2 regions of the Bradyrhizobium sp. LB8.2 genome follow, and region 2 is predicted to be linked to the other one. Evidence: predicted binding sites of a transcription regulator. Region 2 holds the regulator's gene; the other holds the start of a gene.

Region 1 (10,856 bases), on a different contig from region 2:
AGCGTACCAACCTCGCCAATCTCGAGGACAACATCCTGCCGACCCGCCCCCGGGCGACGCTGATCCTGAAGAAGGGCGCCGACCACACGGTGGCGAGCGTGGCGCTCAGGCGGCTGTAGCTTCGTCCTGCAGCGCGATCAATCATGGCGTTGGAAGTCGGAATGAAGCGTCCAAGATACCTCCCGACCGCCGCATTTCTGGCAACGGCTCATCTCTTGTTGGCGTTGAGCACTCTTCTCATCAGTCATTCCCTGGCGATCGGACGCTTCGACTCGGCTGGCAATATCAGCCAAGCCGAAAGTCTGGCCAGGGCACTGACAGACACGCTCTTTTGGCCCGTCTCTCACGTCCAGACCAAGGGATTATCGGCCGCGCTACAGTGGGCAGCAGTTCTTGGAAACAGCATCCTTTGGGGAGCTGTCCTTGCGGTGCCCGTGTGGCGATTGGGACGATCGCTGAGCGGTCAGGGTGCCGGCCTCCAACGACGCGTTTGAGTGGCCTGGGAAACATCGTGGGCCGCGTCTAATCGCAGAATCTCGCGGATAATGCCTCGCCCGGCCACCCACATGGTGCTCCGGCGGTATGTCGCTCTTGCTCCAGCCGTCACTTGCCTGCCTTCGCGGTCCAATCGGCAGGCTTGATGCGCCCCACGAAAGCCGCCGCACCGGTGGTACTTGCCCGGTAGGCGAAGGCTTCGCCTTCCTGCACGTCGCCGGCGTCCTTGCCGAAGGCATCGGCGATGTTGGTCTTGTGCGTAACGAGGAACGTGTTGGTGCCGGCCTGCGGAGCCGCATCGACGAGCTGGCGTACGGCCTGTCCGGCCTTTGCATTTGCACCGGTCGGGTTTGCCATTCCCGATGCGCTGGCGTTGCTGCTGTCCGTCAATGCTTCGACCGGCTTGACCTCGCGGCCGGAGATCAGCTTGCCCGCCTCGATCGCGCGGTTCAGCCGGCTGGTGTAGACATCGCCGATCGGGATCGCGAGTTCCCTGATCGACGTCCCGATCTGGCGCGCCATGTCCCGGCCCTTTTCACTGAGCTGACGCTGGGCGCTCATGTCGTCGAATTTGAAAGGGTAGACATCCTTTTGGCTGTCGTCGGTGGCGGTGTGCCGAAACACCAGCACGTAGCCGCCTTGCTTGAGCGAGGCGATCAAGTCCGGCGTGTCGGCCGCGTTGGCTTGGGTGGAACCACAGAGAAGGGATATGACGGCGAGGCGGCAAAGCACGTTCATGCGCGACATCCTCCGTTGCAAATGCCCCGGAGGATGGTGACGCGCGACGCGGTCGATTTCAATTATCGATTGCCGGCCGATTGCCGGCCGCTCAGGTTCCCATGAAATTCCAGGTCAGATCGCCAGATGCCGCGCCGCCGCCAGCCCGACCAGCGCCTCCTCCAGCTTCTCGCGATCGAGCGGCTTGATCAGAAACCCGTTCATGCCCGCTTCAAAGCAGGCGTAGCGATCTTCCACCAGCGTGTTGGCGGTGAGTGCGAGGATCGGCGTGTGGTGGCCGCCTTTGGCCGCCTCATGCGTACGGATGCGCTTGGTCGTTTCGATGCCGTCGAGCTGCGGCATCTGGATGTCCATCAGCACGAGATCAAAGGGCGTACCGGCCGATGACGCGCCGAGCCAGGATTCCAGCGCGGCCTCGCCATGGACGGCGATGACGACGCGGTGGCCGAGTTTCGTCAGCAGCGAGCGCATCAACAGCGCGTTGATCTCATTGTCCTCGGCGACGAGAATCAACAGGCCTTTCGCCGGTACCGCGCCGGTGGATTGGGCCGGTGGCTCCGGCGCGAGATCGGGCGAGGCGACCTCCGGGGTCAGCGCGAGGCGTGCAGCGAGTGAGGCCGCGCGAAGCGGCTTGACCAGGAAGCCGGTGAAGGCCGGCGAAACTTTCTCGTGGCGCGAGCCCGATGTCAGCAGCACGAGGCGTTGCATCGCATGCCTGCGTGCGGCTTCGCCGAGGCGGTCAGTGATGGCGGCGCCAAGCGCACGATCGATCAGCACCGAATGCCATGAGCGTTCCGGCAGCAGCGCTTCCGCCACCGCCGCGTCCGTCACCATGCAGGTCTGGCCACCCCAGCGCTCCAGCCGCCGCGCGATCAGCGAGGCCTCGATACCGTCGGCGATCAGCAGGATCGACTTGCCGGCAAGATCAGGACTCGGGAACGCCGTCGGTTCTGCGCCGGCGTGTGATGGCGCGAGCGGAATCGCGACCTCGAAGGTCGAGCCCTTGCCCGGCTCGCTCGTGAGCGTGATGCGGCCGCCCATGCGCTTGACGATGCGCTCGCTGATGGCGAGGCCGAGCCCGGTGCCGCCATAGGTGCGCGCGATGCGCTCGTCGGCTTGCTCGAATTCGCGGAAGATGCGCTGTTGCGCTTCCGGTGCGATGCCGACGCCGGTGTCGCGCACCAGGAAGCTGATCTCGTTCGGCCAGATGCCGGGCTCGACGATCAGCGCAACGCCGCCACTCGCAGTGAACTTGATGGCATTGCCGGCAAGGTTGAGCAGAACCTGGCGCAGCCGCGCGGCGTCGCCGACCAGTTCGAGCGGCAGGCGCTCGTCGACATAGGCGGCGATCTCGAGGCTCTTTGCCTGCGCGCGCGGCGCGAGCAGCTCGGTGATGTCCTCGATCAGGGCCGACAGCGCGAAGGGACGCTGCTCGAGATCGAGCTTGCCGGCTTCGATCTTGGAATAGTCGAGCAACTCCTCGATCAGCGCCATCAGCGCTTCGCCGGAGGTTTTCACGGCCTTGGCGTAGGTCGTCTGCTCCGGCGTCAGCGTGGTGTCGAGCAGCAGGCCGCCCATGCCGATGATGCCGTTGAGCGGCGTGCGGATCTCGTGCGAGGCCATGGCGAGGAAGCGCGATTTGGCGCGGTTGGCGGCGTCGGCCTGGTCGCGGGCGTCGGACAGCGCACGCTCCGTCTCGGTGCGATCGGTGACATCGCGTCCGACACTCTGCAATTCGGCGGGCTGGCCGGCGTCGAGGCGGACATAGCCTTCGCGCCAGGCAATCCAGCGCGCGCCGAGCGGGGTTGCGATCTTCTGGTCGTGAATGCGCGTGCCGTTGCTCTCGCGGGCGCTGTCACCCTGCTCCAGCACGTCGAAATCAAAGCGCGTGCCGACCAGCGCGCCGCGCGCCTGCACCGCGAGCGCGCAATAGGCTTCATTGGCGAAGGTGATGCGGCCGCTTCTGTCGCGTAGCACGATCAGATCGCCCTGCTGTTCGAACAGGCTGCGGGCGCGTTCTTCCGCTTCCTTCAGCTCCCAATTGCGGTCGATCAGTGCTTCGTTGTGGGCGGCCAGCGCACGCATCCGCTTGTTGACGAAGCGCAGGCGCATGCTGAGCGTGGCAAGGCCGAGGCAGGAGAGCGCGAACAGGAAGCTGGCGCCGATCGCAAACGCGTTGGGATCGTAGCCGGAATTCTCCGACCGGCTGCCGGAGACAAAGCCATAGGCGCCACCGAAGGTCGCCGAGAAGATCATGAAGGAGCGGATCGCGAAGGCGATTTTGGGGTACTGCCGCCTGAAGCGGCGCATGCGCACCTTGATCCGGAACGTCCGACCCATCGCCACCGACCCGACTGTTTTCTTAAAACCCTGTGCTCGCTGTAAACGACGATGTCCCGCCGACCTTGCGAACAGTTTGAGGATTTGCGGCCGCCTCCAAACAGGGTTGACGAAGCATTAACGGCTCAGAGCGAGGCGGCTCAAAGCGAAGCGGCCTGGAGATGGCGATGGCCGCCGTGGGCGCCTACGATCAGCGCCGCCGCCTCGCGCTGCGAGAACGTCTTCGAGCGTACATAGACGCGGTAATCCGCCGGCCCCTCGGTGGAGAGATAGATCACCTGGCCGCCATCGACGGGCTGCGCCGCAATCGAGATCAGGCGGGTCGAAGGATTGGCCTGGCAGGTCTCCGATTCCGAACCGAGGCCGTCGTCGACGACGGCGAAGTCTGCCGCGTCCGCATCCTCGGTGATCTGAACCCGCACCGTGGCCAGGGCGGGATCATCGGTGAAGGCGACGTGCACGCCGGCGGTCCAGAACAGCGACGTCAGCTCGACCGAGGTTTCGCCCAAGGCGATGCAGGGATGCGAGACCGATCCGATCTCGCTGCGGGCAAACACCGCAGCCGCGAGCAAGGGAACGACCGAGGCCAGGATCTTGAAACGCAACATGACACGCTACTCGCCGGGCCCCGGAAAACTCGTGGCGGGAACTGATGGGCCTTATGGTTTGCAGAGCGTAAAGGAAACTCGTTACCGCCGGGTTGATGCGCGTTCACATCACGCCATCTGACGCACATCCTCCGCGAGTGCGCGGTAGGACAGCGCCTCGGCGAGGTGCAGCCGGCCGATCTTGTCGGCGCCGTCGAGGTCGGCGAGCGTGCGCGCCACCCGCAGCACGCGGTGATAGCCGCGCGCCGACAGCCGCATGGTCTCGGCGGCGTCACGCAGCAGTTTTTGGCCCTGCGCGTCCGGCTTGGCGATCTCCTCCAGCACCGAGGCCGGCGCTTCGGCATTGGTGCGGACCTTCGGCAGCCCCGCATCCGCGTAGCGCGCGAGTTGGATGTCGCGCGCCGCCGCCACGCGCGCGGCGACCTCGGCCGAACCCTCCGCGGGCGGCGGCAGGATCAGATCGGCCGCGGTCACTGCGGGAACCTCGATGCGCAGGTCGATCCGGTCCATCAGCGGCCCCGAGATGCGGGTCTGATAGTCGCCCGTGCAGCGATCGATGCGGCCGCGCTTGCAGGCATAGCCGGGCTCGAACGCATTGCCGCAGCGGCAGGGATTCATCGCCGCGATCAGCATGAAGCGCGCAGGGTAGGTGACGCGGTGATTGGCGCGGGACACCGAGACCTCGCCGTTCTCCAGCGGCTGCCGCAGCGAATCCAGCACGCGCGGATCGAATTCGGGCAGCTCGTCCAGGAACAGCACGCCCTGGTGCGCGAGCGAGATCTCGCCGGGCCTTGCGCGCATGCCGCCACCGGTGAGCGCGGCCATGCTGGCGGAATGATGCGGCGAGCGGAACGGCCGCCGCGCCGTCAGCGCACCGCCCTCGATCTCGCCGGCGACGGAGGCGATCATCGAGACCTCCAGCAGTTCGCCGGGGGAGAGCGGTGGCAGGATCGAGGGCAGGCGCGCCGCGAGCATCGATTTGCCGGCGCCGGGGGCGCCGATCATGAGCAGATGATGCCCGCCGGCGGCCGCGATCTCCAGCGCCCGCTTGGCGCTCTCCTGGCCCTTGATGTCGCGCAGGTCGAGCAGCGAGGCGGCGGCTTCGTGCACCTTCGGCACCGGCCGCGACAGCACCTGCGTCCCTTTGAAGTGGTTGGCGATCTGAATGAGTGAACTTGCGGCGATGATCTGGATGTCCGGGCTCGCCCACGCCGCTTCGGAGCCGCAAGCCGCCGGACAGATCAGTCCCTCCTCGCGCACATTGGCGCCGATCGCGGCGGGAAGAACACCGGCCACCGGCGCGATCGATCCGTCGAGGCCGAGTTCGCCCAGAACGGTGAATCCGGTCAGCGCATCAGGGGGAATCGCGCCGATCGCCCCCATCAGCCCGAGCGCGATCGGCAGGTCGTAATGGCTGCCTTCCTTGGGCAGATCGGCGGGCGCGAGATTGACAGTGATCCGCCGCGCCGGCAGCGCCAGGCCCGAGGCGATCAGCGCCGAGCGGACCCGCTCGCGCGCCTCCGACACCGCCTTGTCCGGAAGACCTACGATCGCGAAGGCCGGCAGACCCGGCGCGACCTGCACCTGCACGTCGACCGCGCGGGCCTCGATCCCCTCAAAGGCGACGGTAGAAACCCGCTGAACCATGCCCGAACCAGCCTGCCCTCTTGCACAATTAGGGGTAGCAGAGCGGGGCGGGTCTTGCAAGAACAATACGGGAACGTGTTGAGGAGAGCTCGAAGGCCCTAACCAATTGTAAACACGATCAGGACACTACGCCTCGAATGCGCGCGGCTCTCCTCAGCACATTCCAACGAATGTCCGCTACTCCTAAGGCTGCGGGATGGGCCGTGGTCTAACGGGTGAACAATTCAAATGCTTGCAAATCGCCGGAGAAGCGAACGTCGGGGCTGCACTCGGCTCGCCAAGATTCACTTTGGCTCGGGCTCGCTGCCGAGGGATTGCACGATCACGGATATTTCGGATGGCGGCGTGAAAGTGGTGGCCGAGTTTCTTGAGGTGCCGCCGCAATTCACCATCATCTTCGCGCCCGACTATTCCCGCCAGTGCCGCCTGCGCTGGCGCATCGGCTGCGAGTTCGGCGCTGAATTCACGGACTAGGCGAGCATGATCCGGAAAAGTGTGAAGCGGTTTTCCGAAAAGATCATGCTCAAACAATAGACAGAAGCGCGCTTCCTTAACGGGACTTTAGCGTTAATCGGTAAGCATCTCTGATCAGTCGCCGAGTGATCAGAGTATGTCCAAGCGTTTGTCCGTTGCCTCTCCTCCGGCGAGATTTCTGTTTTCCGCGCTTCTGATCCTGGCCCTCGGCGGCTGTCAGACCACAGGCATCGAGGACATCACCGGCGCCCTCGGCGGAAAGTCGGAAACGGCCGGCAGGCTCGACGCCAAGCCGGACGTGAAGCCGGACATGGACGCGCTGCGTGAGCGCTATCGCGCCAAGCCTGGCGATCCCAACGTCGCACTCGAATACGGCAAGGCGCTGCGCCAGACCGGCCAGCGCGCGCAGGCGCTTGCGGTGCTGGAGCAGGCCGTGCTCGCGCATTCCACCAACAAGGCGGTGCTCGCCGGCTATGGCCGCGCGCTCGCCGACAGCGGCAATTTCCAGCAGGCGTTCGACGTCCTCGGTCGCGCGCATTCGCCTGAAGATCCAGACTGGCGCATCCTGTCGGCGCAGGGCGCCGCGCTCGATCAGCTCGGCCGCAGCGAGGAGGCGCAGCAATATTACGCCACCGCCTTGAAGATCGTGCCCGAAGAGCCGTCGGTGCTGTCCAATCTCGGACTGTCCTACATGCTCCAGAACAACCTTCCGCGGGCCGAGGAAACGCTGCGCCGCGCGAATTCGCGCAACCCCGCCGATTCCCGCGTGCGCGCCAACCTCGCGCTGGTGGTGGGGCTGGAAGGAAAGCAGGCCGAAGCCGAAACCATCGTGAAGGCCGATCTGCCGCCGGATCAGGCGGCGGAAAAGGTCACGGCGCTGCGGCAGTTGCTGGCGAAGAAGCAGCAGCGGGCGGACAAGTAACCCGCCGACTGCCTGGTCTTGCCGCGTTGCTTGACGCGAACCGGTATCCACTTCGCGCGAAAGCGCGCTTGCGCTTACGACGCCTTGCGATGCGGGGCCGACCCGCGCCCCGACCTGCCCTTCAGCTTCTTCAGGAGCGGTCCGAGCAGCGAGCGCTTCGGCTTCTTCACCTCGCCGCGCCCGGCGAGGCGGTTCGCCATGTTCTGGAACAGCTCGGTGGTGCGGTGGCTTTTGGAGACCTCCGCAATCATCTGGCCGTTGTTGGCCGCGGTGGAGAACAGCTTCGAATCGAACGGGATCACCGCGATCGGCTGGCTCTCCATGGTCTTGGCGAATGCCTTGACCTCGATCTCCGCCCGCTTGGGCATGCCGACCTGGTTGATGCAATAGAGCGGCGGCCGGTCGTTCGGCCGCGCCGCCTTCAACACGTTCAGCATGTTCTTGGTGTTGCGCAGGTTCGCAAGATCTGGCTCGGCCACGATCACGATGTCGTCCGCGTTGACCAGCGCGCGCCGCGTCCAGCCCGACCATTGATGGGGAACGTCGAGCACGATGCACGGCGTGGTCATGCGCAGCGTGTCGAACACCGCGTCGAAGGCCTCCGCGCCGAAATCGTAGACGCGATCGAGCGTCACCGGCGCGGCGAGCAGGCTGAGCCGCTCGGTGCATTTGGCGAGCAGGCGCTCCATCAGCGCCGTGTCCGGCCGGTCCTGCGACAGCACCGCATTGGCGATGCCCTGCATCGGGTCCTGGTTGTAGTCGAGACCCGCGGTGCCGAAGGCAAGGTCGAGATCGATCACGACGGAGTCGAGCGCGAGATCGCGGGCGATGGTCCAGGCCACATTGTGCGCGACGGTGGAGGCGCCGACGCCACCCTTGGCGCCGACCACCGCGATGACGCGGCCGGTGATGATGGTTTCGGACGCCGAGAACAGGCTGCAGATCGAGCGGACGACGTCGAGCGTTTCGACCGGTCCCACCACATAGTCGTTGACGCCGCGGCGGACCAACTCGCGATAGGGCGCGGTGTCGTTGGGATTGCCGATCACGACCACACGGGTGCCGGGATCGCAGACGCCGGCGAGGTCGTCGAGCCCTTCGAGGATGTCACGCGTGCCGTCGGATTCGATCACGATGACGTTCGGCGTCGGCATCGTTTCATAGACTTCGATGGCCGCGGCGAGGCCACCGTCCTTGGCGGTGAGATGTGCCTTGGCAAGACGGCGATCCTGCCCGGCCGCGGTCATCGCGGCGAGCGTCTGCGCGGTCTCGCAAAAGGCCTGCACGGAGATGCGAGGAACCGGCGCAATGTGTTCCTCGGGATGCTGCGGATCGTCCGCTTCTTCGTCGTGGACGCTTGTCATCTGCCTGTGTCGCTGAGTTTGGCCTTGTCGGCCTCTGGATTGGCGGTCGCGATCGGCGTGCCCTTGCGATAGCGCTCGAAGGCGATGTCGCGCCGTGCGGTATAGACCGGCGTCTCGGACCGCGGCTGCTCGAGGTCGGCCGGATTGTCGATCATCGCCGCGAGATTGCGCTGGGTGGCGCAGCCCAGATTGAAGTAGGGCCGGTTCTCGTTGTAGCCGGGATCGAGAATGTTGGGGCCGACGTCTTCGGGCCACAGCCCGCAGGGGCCGGCGACCGCGGCGATCCGCGAATAGCTCAGGCGGATGGTGGGCAGCAGTCCGGGATCCTCGGGCCGATAAGGATGCTGGACGATCGCACGGGAGGGTACGCCGCCGGATGCGAGCACGGAGCGGATTTCGTGATAGGTCGCCGCCGCCGCGCGCGAATTCGCGGCGTCGACGGGGACGTCGACGACAACCGAGCCCGTGCCTTCGCGGCCCCAGTCACGGGCAACGCCAGCGACGTCCGAGCGCTGTGCGGCCGAGAGGCCGCCGCGAGCCTTGCCGACGAAGATCACGATCGACTTCTTGGCTTCCTGCACCGCGATCGGGTGACGCTGGCGATAGTCGGTCGGCACCGTCTGGGTGACGGTCTCGCCGGTGGTGTTGCAGGCGCCCAGCATGACGGAGAGTCCCGTCAGTGCCAGCGCGACGCTCAACTTGCGACGTCGATCGGCCATGGTTTTCGTCATCGCTTCATCCCCTCTTGCCCTCTTGCCCGTCCCTCGCCTCGTTCCCCAAGCCGTCCGTTCGTCATCAGTCGATGATGAAACCGAAATCGTCGGGCGTGCCCGCGATCGGATCGACGCGGCGCGCGATGCCATAGAGACGGTTCATGCGGCCGAGCAGCGCCGTCTGGGCGTCAGACGCCGGCGCGAAGCCATCGTCGGGCCGCGACAATTCCTTCTGGGCCACCGCGCGCACCACATAGGGCGTCACGATCACCATCAGCTCGGTCTCGTTGTTGACGAAGTCCTGGCTGCGGAACAGCGCGCCGAGGATCGGCACCTGGTCGACGCCGGGCAGGCCGTTGATCGCCTGTTTGGTCTGCTGCTGGATCAGGCCGGCCATCGCCATCGAGCCGCCCGAGGGAATTTCCAGCGTTGTTTCGGCGCGGCGGGTCTGGATCGAGGGGATGGTGATCGAGTTGGTCGAGGACGAGGATAGCGCCTGGGTGACCGTGATGGCGCTCTGGCTCGACAGCTCGGACACCTCAGTCATCACGCGCAGGCTGATTCGGCCCTCGCTGAGCACGACCGGAGTGAAGTTCAGGGAGATGCCGAACTTCTTGTAGGTGATCTGGGTGGTACAGACGTGGGTGACCGGATCGCAGGCATAGCCTGACGGAATTGGGAATTCGCCGCCGGCGATGAAGGTGGCGGATTCGCCGGAGATCGCGGTCAGGCTCGGCTCGGCGAGCGTGCGCATGACACCGGCGCTTTCCATCGCGCGCATCGTGGCGCTGACGGTCGCGACGCCCTTGGTGAGGCCGGCAACGCCTAATCCGTTGTTGCTGACGATCGGTCCGCCGCTGACCGAGAACGGGTTGGAATTGTTGAAGTTCACGACCGCGGTGCCGGCGTTCAGGCTGGCGCTGAGATCGACGCCCAACTGCTTGACGATATCGCGGCGCACTTCGCCGACGACGACCTTGAGCATCACCTGGTCGCGGCCGCGCACGACGATGTTGTTGACGACCTTCTCGGAGTTGCCGACCAGCTTCGCGGCGACGTCGCCGGCCTGCTGGGCCTCGACCGGGCTCGACACCGAGCCGGTCAGCATCACGCTGTCGCCGACGCCTTCGATCTGCACGCCCGGCAGCGATTGACGCAGCGCCGCACGCATGCCGTTGAGGTCGCGCTTCACCGCGATGTCATAGGCGGCGACCTGCTGGCCGTCGGCGCCGAAGAACACGACGTTGGTCTGGCCGACCTGTGCGCCGATGATATAGGCGCGTTGGGCCGAGCGGATCACCGCATTGGCGATCTTGGGGTCGGCCACCAGCACGTCCTTGACCTCGCGCGGCAGGTCGATGACGGCGGATTTGCCGACGCCGAGCGACAGGAAGCGCGTCCTCGCCGGCGCGATCGTCGCGACCGACGCCACATCGAGATCCGGTGCCTGCATCGGCGCCTGGTCGCCGACCGGCGCATCTGCGGCGCTGACGATATCGGGGGCTGCGAAGAGCCCCAGGATCAGCATCGTCCCCGTCCAGAACGAGCGCGCGCG
Region 2 (10,856 bases):
CGCTCGCTGCCTCCAATTTGCCGGCGAGCCGGCTCGAGCTCGAGATCACCGAGGCGGTGCTGATCCGCGACGACGACACCGCGCTCGCGATCCTGCATCAACTCCGCGCCATCGGCGTGCGCATCGCGCTCGACGATTTCGGCACCGGCTACTCCTCCCTGAGCTATCTGCACCGCTTCCCGTTCGACAAGATCAAGATCGACCGCTGCTTCGTCAACGACATCGCCGGCCCCGACGGCTCCGCCAGCATCGTGCAGGCCGTCGTCAATCTCGCGGCCGCCCGCCGCATGACCACCACTGCCGAGGGCGTCGAGACCGAGGAGCAGCAGCGGCTGCTCCGCGCGCTCGGCTGCTCCGAGATGCAAGGCTATCTGTTCAGCGCCGCGAAGCCTGCCGACAAGGTGCTGGAGCTGTTCGCGCTCCATCGCAGCCGGCTCGCCCAGCGCGGCGGCAACGAGAGCCGACGTCGCGAAGCGGGCTAGAAACATCGACGGACAGCCAAACGGCGCGAGCGACCGCTCGGAATTGAAGACCATTTGGTCTATATATCGGAGATGCGCCGCCAAAGCCCAGTGCAGTTGCCCCGTGGCCGTCCCCGAAGTTTCGACACGGAAGCCGCTGTCGAACAGGCGATGGGCGTGTTCTGGTCGCGCGGCTATCACGCCACGGCGCTGCCGGACCTGCTTCGAGCGACGAAGCTATCGCGTGGCAGCCTCTACGCCGCGTTCGGGGACAAGCACTCGCTGTTCTTGCGTTCACTTGATCGCTACGTCGCCGATGCCGTGACGCGGATGGACGTCGAACTCGACCCCCGCAGAGAGCCGGTCGACGGCCTGCGGGCCTACCTTGCCGGCTACGTGGAGCGAACGAGCGGTGCCAATGGTCGGCGCGGATGCCTGCTGGTGGCCACGGCCATGGAACTGGCCGGCCGTGACGCTGAAGTTGATCGCCGCATCGGGAGCTTTTTCAAGGCCATGGAGGCCAAGCTGGCTGATGCCCTGTCCCGTGCGAAGGCGGCGGGCAAATTGGCCGATGGCGTCGAGCCTTCCAGTGCCGCCCGAATTCTCGTCTGTTTCCTTTGGGGGCTACGAGTGGTCGCGAAAACGGCACCGACACGGATCACGTCGCAAGCCGCCGTTGACGCTCTTCTCGACCGCTTCATTAGGTAAACAACCCATGGACGCCTCCGCTATTGGCGCGTCGATATCTAGACTGATCGGTCTTGAAAGGAAGAATGCCATGTCTGCCATCCAGATCGTCTGTGCGGTGGCCGTCCCCTTGCTCTGGGGTTATCAGTTCGTGGCCATCAAGGTAGGCGTTACGGAGTTTCCGCCCCTCTTCTTCCTCGCACTGCGCTTCCTGGCCATCGCGCTGCTGCTCGTTCCGTTCGTCAAACGGCCCACGCGTGCACAGTTCGGCCCCATCGTAGCTATTTCGATTTTCCTCGGTGGGCTGAACTTCGGGCTCTTCTATGTTGGCCTTCGGCTCGGCTCGGGAAGCATGTCGGCCGTCGCATATCAACTCGCGCCGCCCTTCACCGTCCTGTTGGCGTGGCCGCTGCTCGCCGAGAGGCCGTCTCTCACCACGTCCGCCGGAGTGGTGCTTGCATTTGTCGGCGTGGTCGTATTGGCGGCGGAGCCCGGCCTGTCGGCAAACGCGCTTCCCCTGCTGCTCGTGGTCGGGGCAGCCTTCGCATTCGCCGTGTCCAACGTCTTGACGAAGCGCTACGGCCCTTTTGATCCCCTGATGTTGATGGGGTGGTCCTCGCTGCTCACGGTGCCGCAGGTCATGTTGATGTCGTTGCTCCTTGAACACGGACAACTCGCGAGCCTTGTCACCGCGGATGGACGTGGTTGGCTGGCACTCGCCTACACGATTTTCATCGGAGGAATTGTCGGGTTTGGACTCTGGTTCTGGCTGATCGGGCGTTGCTCGATGGGTCGCGTCGCCCCCTTCGGTCTGCTGCTTCCGGTGTTCGCCCTGATGTCGAGCGTGTTGTTTCTTGGCGAACACATGACCTCAAAGTTGATCATCGGCGGGCTGCTCGCGATGTCCGGCGTTGCCATGACGCAGTTGAGACCGAGCGCTTGACCGATGTGAACCTGGAAGTCGCGTCGTTGCAGCGTCCCAAACGAATTCGCCCAGGAGCGGTCATCCACTCCCGGGCGATCGATGTCTGGAATCGCGAGACTTAGTTCGGCACCGCAGCCTTCGGCGCAGGCTTGGCCGCGACAGCATTCGCGGTTTGGCCGTGCAGGAAGTCATAGGCCGTATGTAGCGCCTTGTCGTCCTTCTCTTCCGGCGGAACATAGGACTGTGATCCGGTCTGCTCCGTGCCATCGGCCGCCTGAAGATGGCCGCGCATCTGGGACTCCGCCATGGTGTCCATCCGGCCCTTCAGCTCAGGCGGCACGTCCTGGAGGATCTCGATGTCGGGCGCGATGCCCTGGGCCTGGATCGAGCGGCCCGACGGCGTGTAGTAGCGCGCCGTGGTCAGCGCCAGCGCACCGTTGCGGGCACCGAGCGGAATGATGGTCTGCACCGAGCCTTTGCCGAACGAGCGCGTGCCGATGATGGTCGCGCGCTTGTGGTCATGCAGCGCGCCGGCCACGATCTCGGAGGCCGAAGCCGAGCCGCCGTTGACCAGAACCACGAGCGGCTTGCCCTTGGTGAGGTCACCGCCGTGCGCGGTAAAGCGCTGGGTCTCTTCCGCATTGCGGCCGCGGGTCGAGACGACCTCGCCGCGCTGCAGAAACGCGCTCGACACCGACACGGCCTGGTCGAGCAATCCGCCCGGATTGTTGCGCAGGTCCATCACGTAGCCCACGAGCTTCTCCTGCGGGATGTCCTTGGAGATCGACGCGATTGCCTTCTTCAGGCCGTCGGTGGTCTGCTCGTTGAACGAGGAGACGCGGATATAGCCGATATCGCCATTCTCGACGTGGAAGCGGACGGGGCGCACATGGATGATCTCGCGCTTGATCGCGACGTCGAGCGGGGCGTCGGCCCCCTTGCGCACGATCGTGAGCTTGGTCTGGGTGTCGACCGGGCCCTTCATCTTGTTGACGGCCTGCTCGAGTGTCATGCCCTGCACGGCATCGCCGTCGATCTTGCTGATGAGGTCGCCCGACATGATGCCGGCCTTGGACGCCGGCGTGTCGTCGATCGGCGAGACGACCTTGACGAGGCCCTCCTCCATCGTGACCTCGATGCCGAGCCCGCCGAACTCGCCGGAGGTGGTCTCCTGCATCTCGGTCCAGGCCTTGTCGTTCATGTAGCGCGAGTGCGGATCGAGCGCGGTCACCATGCCGGTGATCGCACCTTCGATGAGCTTGGCATTGTCGGGTTTCTCGACATAGCTCGCCTTCACCCGCTCGAATACTTCGCCGAACAAATTGAGCTGGGAATAGGCGTCATCCGCGCTCGCTGCCGCCCGTGCTGCCCATACGCCGCCGTGCGGACTGGCTACCAAAAGGGTCAGACACGCGCCGGTGAGCGCGCCCAAGGGGAACAGCAGGGTTTTCCGCATGGATAGACAGGCCTTTTTGCTTTGGGCTTCGGCTGCGCCATGCAAATGGCGATCCAGCCCGCTGTTCACAATACCATTCTGGTTTCTTCAAGGCCGAGATACCACGCCGGCGGCTAGACCGTAAAAAATCCCTTCGCCCGGGCCTAAACTTTTGGCAACGTTCCGAAACCGTTTCGCGCAAGACGGGAATCGGTCCGCCGGCCCACGCCTCGCAGCTATGCGATTTTAGGATGGTTTTGGAGGGCCGGACACGATAGGCGATGACAATAAGAGTTCAAATTCTCGGGAGGACAACAATGAATGACGCGCCCCGCACCCGGCCGGAGAGGAACGTCGAACTCGGCGCCAGCGCCGAGCCGTTCCAGAACCTGCACGAATTCATTCGCAAGGCGCGCGCCAATCTGAACCAGAACGCCTGGGACTACATCGTCGGCGCCGCCGAGACCGAGACCACGATGCGTCGCAACCGCATGGCGCTGGACGAAATCGCCTTCCGCCCGCGCGTGCTGCGCGATGTCAGCAAGGTCGTCGGCTCGGTCGAGCAATTCGGCCGCACGATGCGCCTGCCGGTGGTGCTCGCCCCCGTCGGCGCGCTCGAAATCTTCGATCCGGATGGCGCGGCGAGCGTGGCACGCGCCTGCGGCACTTTCGGTGCGGCGCACATGCTGAGTTCGGTGTCCGAGCCCGGCCTCGAGAAGACCGCCGAGGCGGCACCTGGCGCGCTGCGCCTCTACCAGCTCTATGTGCGCGGCGACGATGCCTTCGTCGCCGACGTTGTCAGCCGGGCCGAGAAGAACGCCTATGCCGCCTTCTGCCTGACCGTCGATACCGCCCATTACAGCCGTCGCGAGCGTGACATCGCCAAGCGGTACGTTCGCGAGAGCCGCCTGCGCGCCACCGGCGGCGATTTCCAGAAGGGCCTGGAGTGGCGGACGGTGAAGATGATCAAGGACAAGTTCAAGATCCCGCTGATCCTCAAGGGCATCGCGACGCCAGAGGACGCGCTGATCGCGATTGATCATGGCGTCGAGTGGATCTACGTCTCCAACCATGGCGGCCGTCAGCTCGATCACGGTCGCGGCGCCATGCACGTGCTGCCCGAGATCGTCGATGCCGTGAAGGGCCGCGCGAAAATCATGGTCGATGGCGGTGTCTGTCGCGGCACCGACATCGTCAAGGCAATAGCGGCGGGCGCCGACCTCGTCGGCATCGGCCGGCTGCAATGCTGGGCACTGGCGGCGGCCGGCGAAGCCGGCGTGGCGCGCATGCTGGAGCTGCTCGAGGACGAAGTGCTGCGTTGCCTCGGCTTGCTGGGTGCGACTTCGTTCACCGAGGTCGACAAATCCTGCCTCCATGCAGCGACCGCAACCAACGCGCCGAGCGTGTTCAGCGCGTTTCCGCTGTTCGACCACGAGCCATATCGATACTGAGTGAAAGGACGCAATGACACCGCTCTCTCCCGGCAGCGCGGATGCGCTTCTGTTCGATCTCGGCCGCGTGGTGCTCGATATCGATTTCTCCAAGGCGATCGCCTGCTGGGCGGGACATGCCGGCTGCGAGCCCGATGCCATCGTCGCGCGCTACGTGCGGGACAGCGAAGCCTATCGGCTGCACGAGGTGGGCAAGCTCAGTGACGAGGACTATTTCTCCTCGTTGCGAGATTCGCTCGGAATCGGCATTTCGGACGCGCAGTTCCTGGAAGGCTGGAACGCGATCTTCACCGGCGAAATGCCTGACATCGCCGAGCTGTTGCCGCGGGCAGCGAAGCAGATGCCGCTCTACGTCTTCTCCAATACCAACCGGCCGCACGTGGACTATTTCTCGAAGGAATATGCCGACGTCCTCCGCCATTTCCGCGAGCTGTATTTGTCGTCCAGCATCGGCCTGCGCAAACCGAATGCGGAGGCCTTCGACCACGTCGTTGCTGCGATCGGCGTGCCCGCCGGGCGTATCGTGTTCTTCGACGATCTTGCCGAGAACATTGAAGGCGCGCGGGCGCGCGGCTTGACGGCGGTGCATGTGACCTCGCCGCGTGACGTCGGGATCGCCCTCAAGGCGCTGGGGATCTGACCGCCGGCCTGGCGCATTGCCAGGCAAGCCGACCTGCCGATCCGGAACAATTTCACCCGGGGACGAAAAACCAAACACTTTGTGCATTTTTAGACAGAGTTCCGGGAACGGAATGCCACCCTCCGGACTCTTGAGTCCGTTGGGACTTCTACGGACGGATGCATCATCGTGTTGGGCAAGACCTACCTCACCAAGCAGGCCTCTCTTCTTCTTGAATTCGCCAGGACAACTTCAGACTCGGACCTTTCCGCCAAGCTCGTGAGCAAGGCCGCCGACCTGAAATCCCAGGCCGATCCGCTTCCCGACAAGGATCAGGGGTCGAAGGCGCCCGACGTAAGTCCCGAGCAGACAGGGACCTGATCGGCGCTGGCCGGGGCGCTCGTCATTCTCGTCCCTGCCATGGTCACTCTCCTGCCGATCTGTCTCGTTCTCCGGATCATGCCGCGACGGGCTTGATCTTGCCTTCCAGAACAATGTGAAGCAGCGGGATGACTGTCCCCGCTCAGCTGTTTTTGCCTCTGCGCCCGCGCTCGGCTAGAAGACTTGCGGAACATTCGCCCGAACGTGCCGAGCAGGAGTTTTCGCCGTGGCCTTGATGCCGGTTTCTGGTGCGCTTGCCGCTGTGCTGGCGGGTGCAGAGCCGCTGCCCGAAGAGATGGTTGCCCTCGACGAAGCCTACCATCGCGTGCTCGCGCGCGACGTCGCGGCCCGGCGTACGCAGCCGCCGCGAGCGATGTCGGCGATGGATGGCTACGCTGTGCGCGCGGCCGATGCCGCGACGATCGATTCGAAGCTCACCGTCATCGGCGAGGTCGCGGCGGGTCGGCCGTTCGCGGGAACGGTCGGCGCCGGCGAGGCCGTGCGGATCTTCACCGGCGGCGTCGTTCCCGACGGCGCCGACGCCGTCGTGATCCAGGAGGACACGGTCGCCGACGGCAAGCGCATCACGATCAAGGAAGCCGCGATCGCCGGACGGCACATCCGGCCCGCCGGTGTCGATTTCCGCGAGGGCGACGTGCTCCTGCGCAAGGGAAGCCGTCTCACCGAGCGCGACCTCGCGCTTGCGGCCGGGATGAATCACCCGCACCTCGCCGTTTGCCGACGTCCGAAGGTCGCGATCCTCGCCACCGGCGACGAGCTGGTGATGCCGGGCACCACGCCCGGTCACGGCCAGATCGTCTATTCCAACGGCTACGCCCTGCACGCGCTCGCTCGCAGCGAGGGCGCCGAGACCATCGACCTCGGTATTGCCGCCGACACGCTGGAGGCCACCACCGTCGGCATTCGACGCGCCCGCGAGAGCGGAGCCGACATCCTGATCACGACCGGCGGCGCATCGGTCGGCGACCACGATCTGGTCCAGCAGGCGCTGAGGGACGAAGGCATAACGATGGCGTTCTGGAAGATCGCGATGCGGCCGGGCAAGCCGATGATGCACGGGCGGCTCGGCGCGATGGAGGTGATCGGCCTGCCGGGCAATCCCGTGTCGTCCTACGTCTGCGCTTTCCTGTTCTTGGTGCCGCTGATTCGCGCTCTCTCGGGCCGTTCAGTGATTCACCATCGCCGCGAGCGCGCCGTGCTCGGCCGCGACGTCGGCGCCAACGACCAGCGGGAGGACTATCTGCGCGCGCATCTGGAGGAGCGCGACGACGGCACGCGCGTTGCCCTTCCCGTCAACCATCAGGACTCTTCGCTGCTTGCGAATCTCGCTGCGGCACAGGTACTTCTCGTGCGCGCACCGTTCGCGCCGAAAGCCGAAGCAGGCACACCTTGCGAGGTGTTGCGGCTCCCCGTGTGAGCGCCCCGACAACGCATGTTCCGCGAACTTCGCTCTGTTCACGGTAAATTAAGCAGTTGCGGAACACATATCGAACATATAGTGTCCGTTCATGATTTGTTTCGAGCGTGTAGCGGCTTATTGCTGAATTCAGCGTCTCGGAATCGAACGACATCAACCTGGAGACTTTGGTCGAGATGTTAACGCGCAAACAATACGAGCTTCTGCGGTTCATCAATGAACGTCTGAAGGAAAGCGGCGTGCCGCCCTCCTTCGACGAGATGAAGGATGCGCTCGACCTGCGCTCGAAGTCGGGCATCCATCGCCTGATCACGGCGCTCGAGGAGCGCGGCTTCATCCGACGCCTGCCCAATCGCGCCCGTGCGATCGAGGTCATCAAATTGCCCGAGCTCCAGGCCGCCGCCGGCAGCCGCCGCGGCTTCACGCCGAGCGTCATTGAGGGCAATCTCGGCAAGGTGCGTGCGAGCTCCAGCCTGCCCGCGGACGATGGTGAACGTCCGGTCGCGGTGCCGGTGATGGGCCGGATCGCGGCCGGCACACCGATCGAGGCGTTGCAGACCCGCAGCCACACTATCAGCGTACCGCCTGACATGCTTGGCTCGGGCGAGCACTACGCGCTCGAAGTGCGCGGCGATTCTATGGTCGAGGCCGGCATCCTCGACGGCGACATGGCGCTGATCCAGCGCAACGAGAGCGCCGATACCGGCGACATCGTGGTGGCGCTGATCGACGACGAGGAAGCAACCCTCAAGCGCTTCCGCCGCCGCGGCGCATCGATCGCGCTCGAGCCCGCCAACGGCGCCTATGAGGTGCGCATCCTGCCGCCGAACCGGGTGAAAATTCAGGGCAAGCTGATCGGGCTGTACCGAAAGTACTGAGCCTGTACGGCAGTCACGCAATTCCAATTGGAGTGGACGGATTGCCCGCTCCGGCTGGATAGTCATCCTGGTTCTGCACAGATTATCCGGCCGCATCTCCGGCGGTCCATCCTCGACACGCCGCGCCGAGCATCCCAGAGGCTTCGCGGCGTTCCGGTTTGAGGAGACGTCATGCGCAAGGGCATCTCCGGCCGCTGACGTGCGCGACCGAAATGCCCAGGAGCAGGCTTTGTTCCTCGCCGATTCGGGAAAGATAATGTGATCGCGGCGTGCGGAAACCAGCCGCAGATTTGCCCATAACCAAGCAGAGGCTTGTGTGTTTCCACTCTGATAGGGGCCTGCGCCTCGATAAGAGACGCCGGTTGCTATCCCAGCATGAGGAGCACCCGATGTGTGACTACAGCCTGCATGCCATCGCGTCGCGCCCCGCCGAAGTCGGCGAGACGGTCGTCACGACAACCTTCCGCGGCACCTCGACGCGTGGTTTTGCGTCCGCAGCCGATCCGACTGTGGCCGTCTGCCTGCTGCCGGGAACGGAGCTCGCCTTCGCCGACAACATCCGCTACGACAATCGCTGGATCTGGACACGCACGATCAATTCCCGTGTCGGCAAGTTCGGCAAGATCGATCCGCACATTCCCGACCGCCATCATGACGCGATCGAATTCCCCGACGGCAAATACGTGCTGGTGACCCAGCTTGTCGAAGGACAGCGCGCGACCGTGCTGCAACTGCCGGTGACGCTGCCGGCCGGCGAGCGCGAGCACAAGCCGCAGATCATGGCCAACAGGCAGCCAACCATCACGCGCCTGCCGATCGGCTGACACGGTCGCCCTCCGGCCACGGGATCGGAGGCCAGGATTGATTTGCAATCGCCGGCCGTGGCCGGCGAGGTGGTGTGGTTTGCGTCCAGCGAATCCGATCGGATGCACCAGCCGACTGCATCTCTCCGCACGATCCGATTAATCGTCGGCTTGCAAATCGATTTCCGCCGGCGTTGCGTCCTTGCTGCGTGGCGGGATCGCTTTCGGCGCAAGACTGCCGTCGAAATCACCTTCGCCTGAGCCGGCCGGCAACCAGGGACGGCTCGTGCCTCTTTCCCTCACCGCCTGAACTGCAAAGCCGTCACCACGCTGCGTCAGCGCCAGCGCGCTCTGGCTCGCGAGCCGCCGTCGATCGACCACCATCGCGGCGCAATCGGGCGGCGCGGGACGTGCCGTCACCACCAGCGCGGCGCGGTTGCAATCGTCCGCCAGCGCGTCGATGCGCAGTGCCAGCGCGACCAGCCGCCCATCGGCGAGCGGCGTCACGCAGCCGGATTCATCGCAAGACACGCCGGCGGCCAGCGAGGCGCTGGCGGCATCGCGCGGATCGGCGTCGGCAGCCAACCACTCCTTGAGCAAAAAGCTATCCTTGCTCGTCTTGATCAGGTGAAGATGTCCGTCCTTGCCCCGCACCGCGACGCTCTGGCCATCCCCGGCAATCAGGATGTCGGGCTGCCGCACCGACAGCCCCCAGAGGATCGCGACCAGCAGCACCAGTGCGCCGGACCAGCGCAGCGGCGTGCGCAACAGGCCCAGCACGATGATCCCCAGGCTCGCCGCGATCAGCGGCGCGATGCCGAAAGCCGGGATGCGGCCGATCGCGCCCGGCAATGCCGCGACCCAGCGCGAGACCACGACCATCCAGTCGATGCCGATCCCCATCAGCCACCAGAACACGCTATCGAGCCCGAAGGGAGCCGCAAGCAGCCCGAGCAGCCCCGCCGGCATCACCAGCGCCGAGACCACCGGCATCGCACCGAGATTGGCGAGCACGCCGAACGGGGTGACGCGGTGGAAGTGGAAAGCGGCATAGGGCGTGGTCGCAAGTCCCGCGATCAGCGAAGCCATGAACAGCATCGCGATCTCGCGCCCGCCCCACATCGCAACGCGCGCGGTCGCCGAATGATCGGGCGATGCGAACAGGTTCGGCATGCCGATCTGCACCAGCGCCACCAGCCCGAGCGTCGCGGCGAACGACATCTGAAAACTCGGATGCACCAGCGCCTCCGGCGCGACTGCCAGCACGATCAGGGCGGCCACCGCCAGCGTGCGGAAGGTGATGGCGCGGCGATCGACCATCACCGCGATCAGCACCACTGCAGTCATGAAGAACGATCTTTGCGTTGCGACCTCCGCGCCCGACAGCAGCAGGTAGAACGCAGCAGCGACCAGTGCCGCGGCCGCCGACCATTTCTTGATGGCGAAGCCGGCCGCCAGTCCCGGGATCAGAGCCAGCAGCGCGCGCACCGCAAAGAACACGACACCGGCAACGACTGCCATGTGGTAGCCGGAGATCGAGAGCACGTGACCGAGGCCGGAGATGAACATCGCGTCGTTGACGGGCGTGGTGATCGCATCGCGCCGGCCGGTGAGCAGCGCAGTCGCGATCGCGCGGTTGTCGCCGTCGAGCGTGGCGCGGATGCGCGCGTCGATCGCATCGCGCAGGCCTTGCATGAAGGCTGCGTAACGCAGCCGCAAGCCGCCAGTCTCAGGCGGCGCCGCCACCGTGATTGCGCCCATTGCAAAACCGGAGGCTC

The links. Region 2 encodes LexA, which represses DNA repair genes until DNA is damaged. Its sites were predicted from a motif close to TGTTCNNNNTGTGTTCNG; they were not measured.
Region 1: a site for LexA is predicted at 5,887-5,904, ahead of ABIB06_RS14280 (YifB family Mg chelatase-like AAA ATPase). Genes of this name have one in related genera too.

Annotation. Positions count from the first base shown of each region.
Region 1 is NZ_JBEPQV010000009.1:181,825-192,680, forward strand. Features, by position in the region: gene coaA (type I pantothenate kinase) at 1-119, shown strand, start outside; gene ABIB06_RS14265 (histidine phosphatase family protein) at 604-1,233, opposite strand; gene ABIB06_RS14270 (ATP-binding protein) at 1,348-3,573, opposite strand; gene ABIB06_RS14275 (hypothetical protein) at 3,714-4,181, opposite strand; gene ABIB06_RS14280 (YifB family Mg chelatase-like AAA ATPase) at 4,290-5,828, opposite strand; gene ABIB06_RS14285 (PilZ domain-containing protein) at 6,057-6,302, shown strand; gene ABIB06_RS14290 (tetratricopeptide repeat protein) at 6,439-7,224, shown strand; gene ABIB06_RS14295 (CpaE/TadZ family protein) at 7,299-8,588, opposite strand; gene ABIB06_RS14300 (CpaD family pilus assembly protein) at 8,585-9,319, opposite strand; gene ABIB06_RS14305 (type II and III secretion system protein family protein) at 9,384-10,856, opposite strand, start outside.
Region 2 is NZ_JBEPQV010000028.1:13,372-24,227, reverse strand. Features, by position in the region: gene ABIB06_RS28235 (bifunctional diguanylate cyclase/phosphodiesterase) at 1-482, shown strand, start outside; gene ABIB06_RS28230 (TetR/AcrR family transcriptional regulator) at 633-1,169, shown strand; gene ABIB06_RS28225 (DMT family transporter) at 1,240-2,091, shown strand; gene ABIB06_RS28220 (S41 family peptidase) at 2,192-3,529, opposite strand; gene ABIB06_RS28215 (alpha-hydroxy acid oxidase) at 3,826-4,959, shown strand; gene ABIB06_RS28210 (HAD family hydrolase) at 4,973-5,599, shown strand; gene ABIB06_RS28205 (hypothetical protein) at 5,768-5,959, shown strand; gene ABIB06_RS28200 (molybdopterin molybdotransferase MoeA) at 6,186-7,397, shown strand; gene lexA (transcriptional repressor LexA) at 7,574-8,275, shown strand; gene ABIB06_RS28190 (hypothetical protein) at 8,665-9,099, shown strand; gene ABIB06_RS28185 (ComEC/Rec2 family competence protein) at 9,238-10,856, opposite strand, start outside.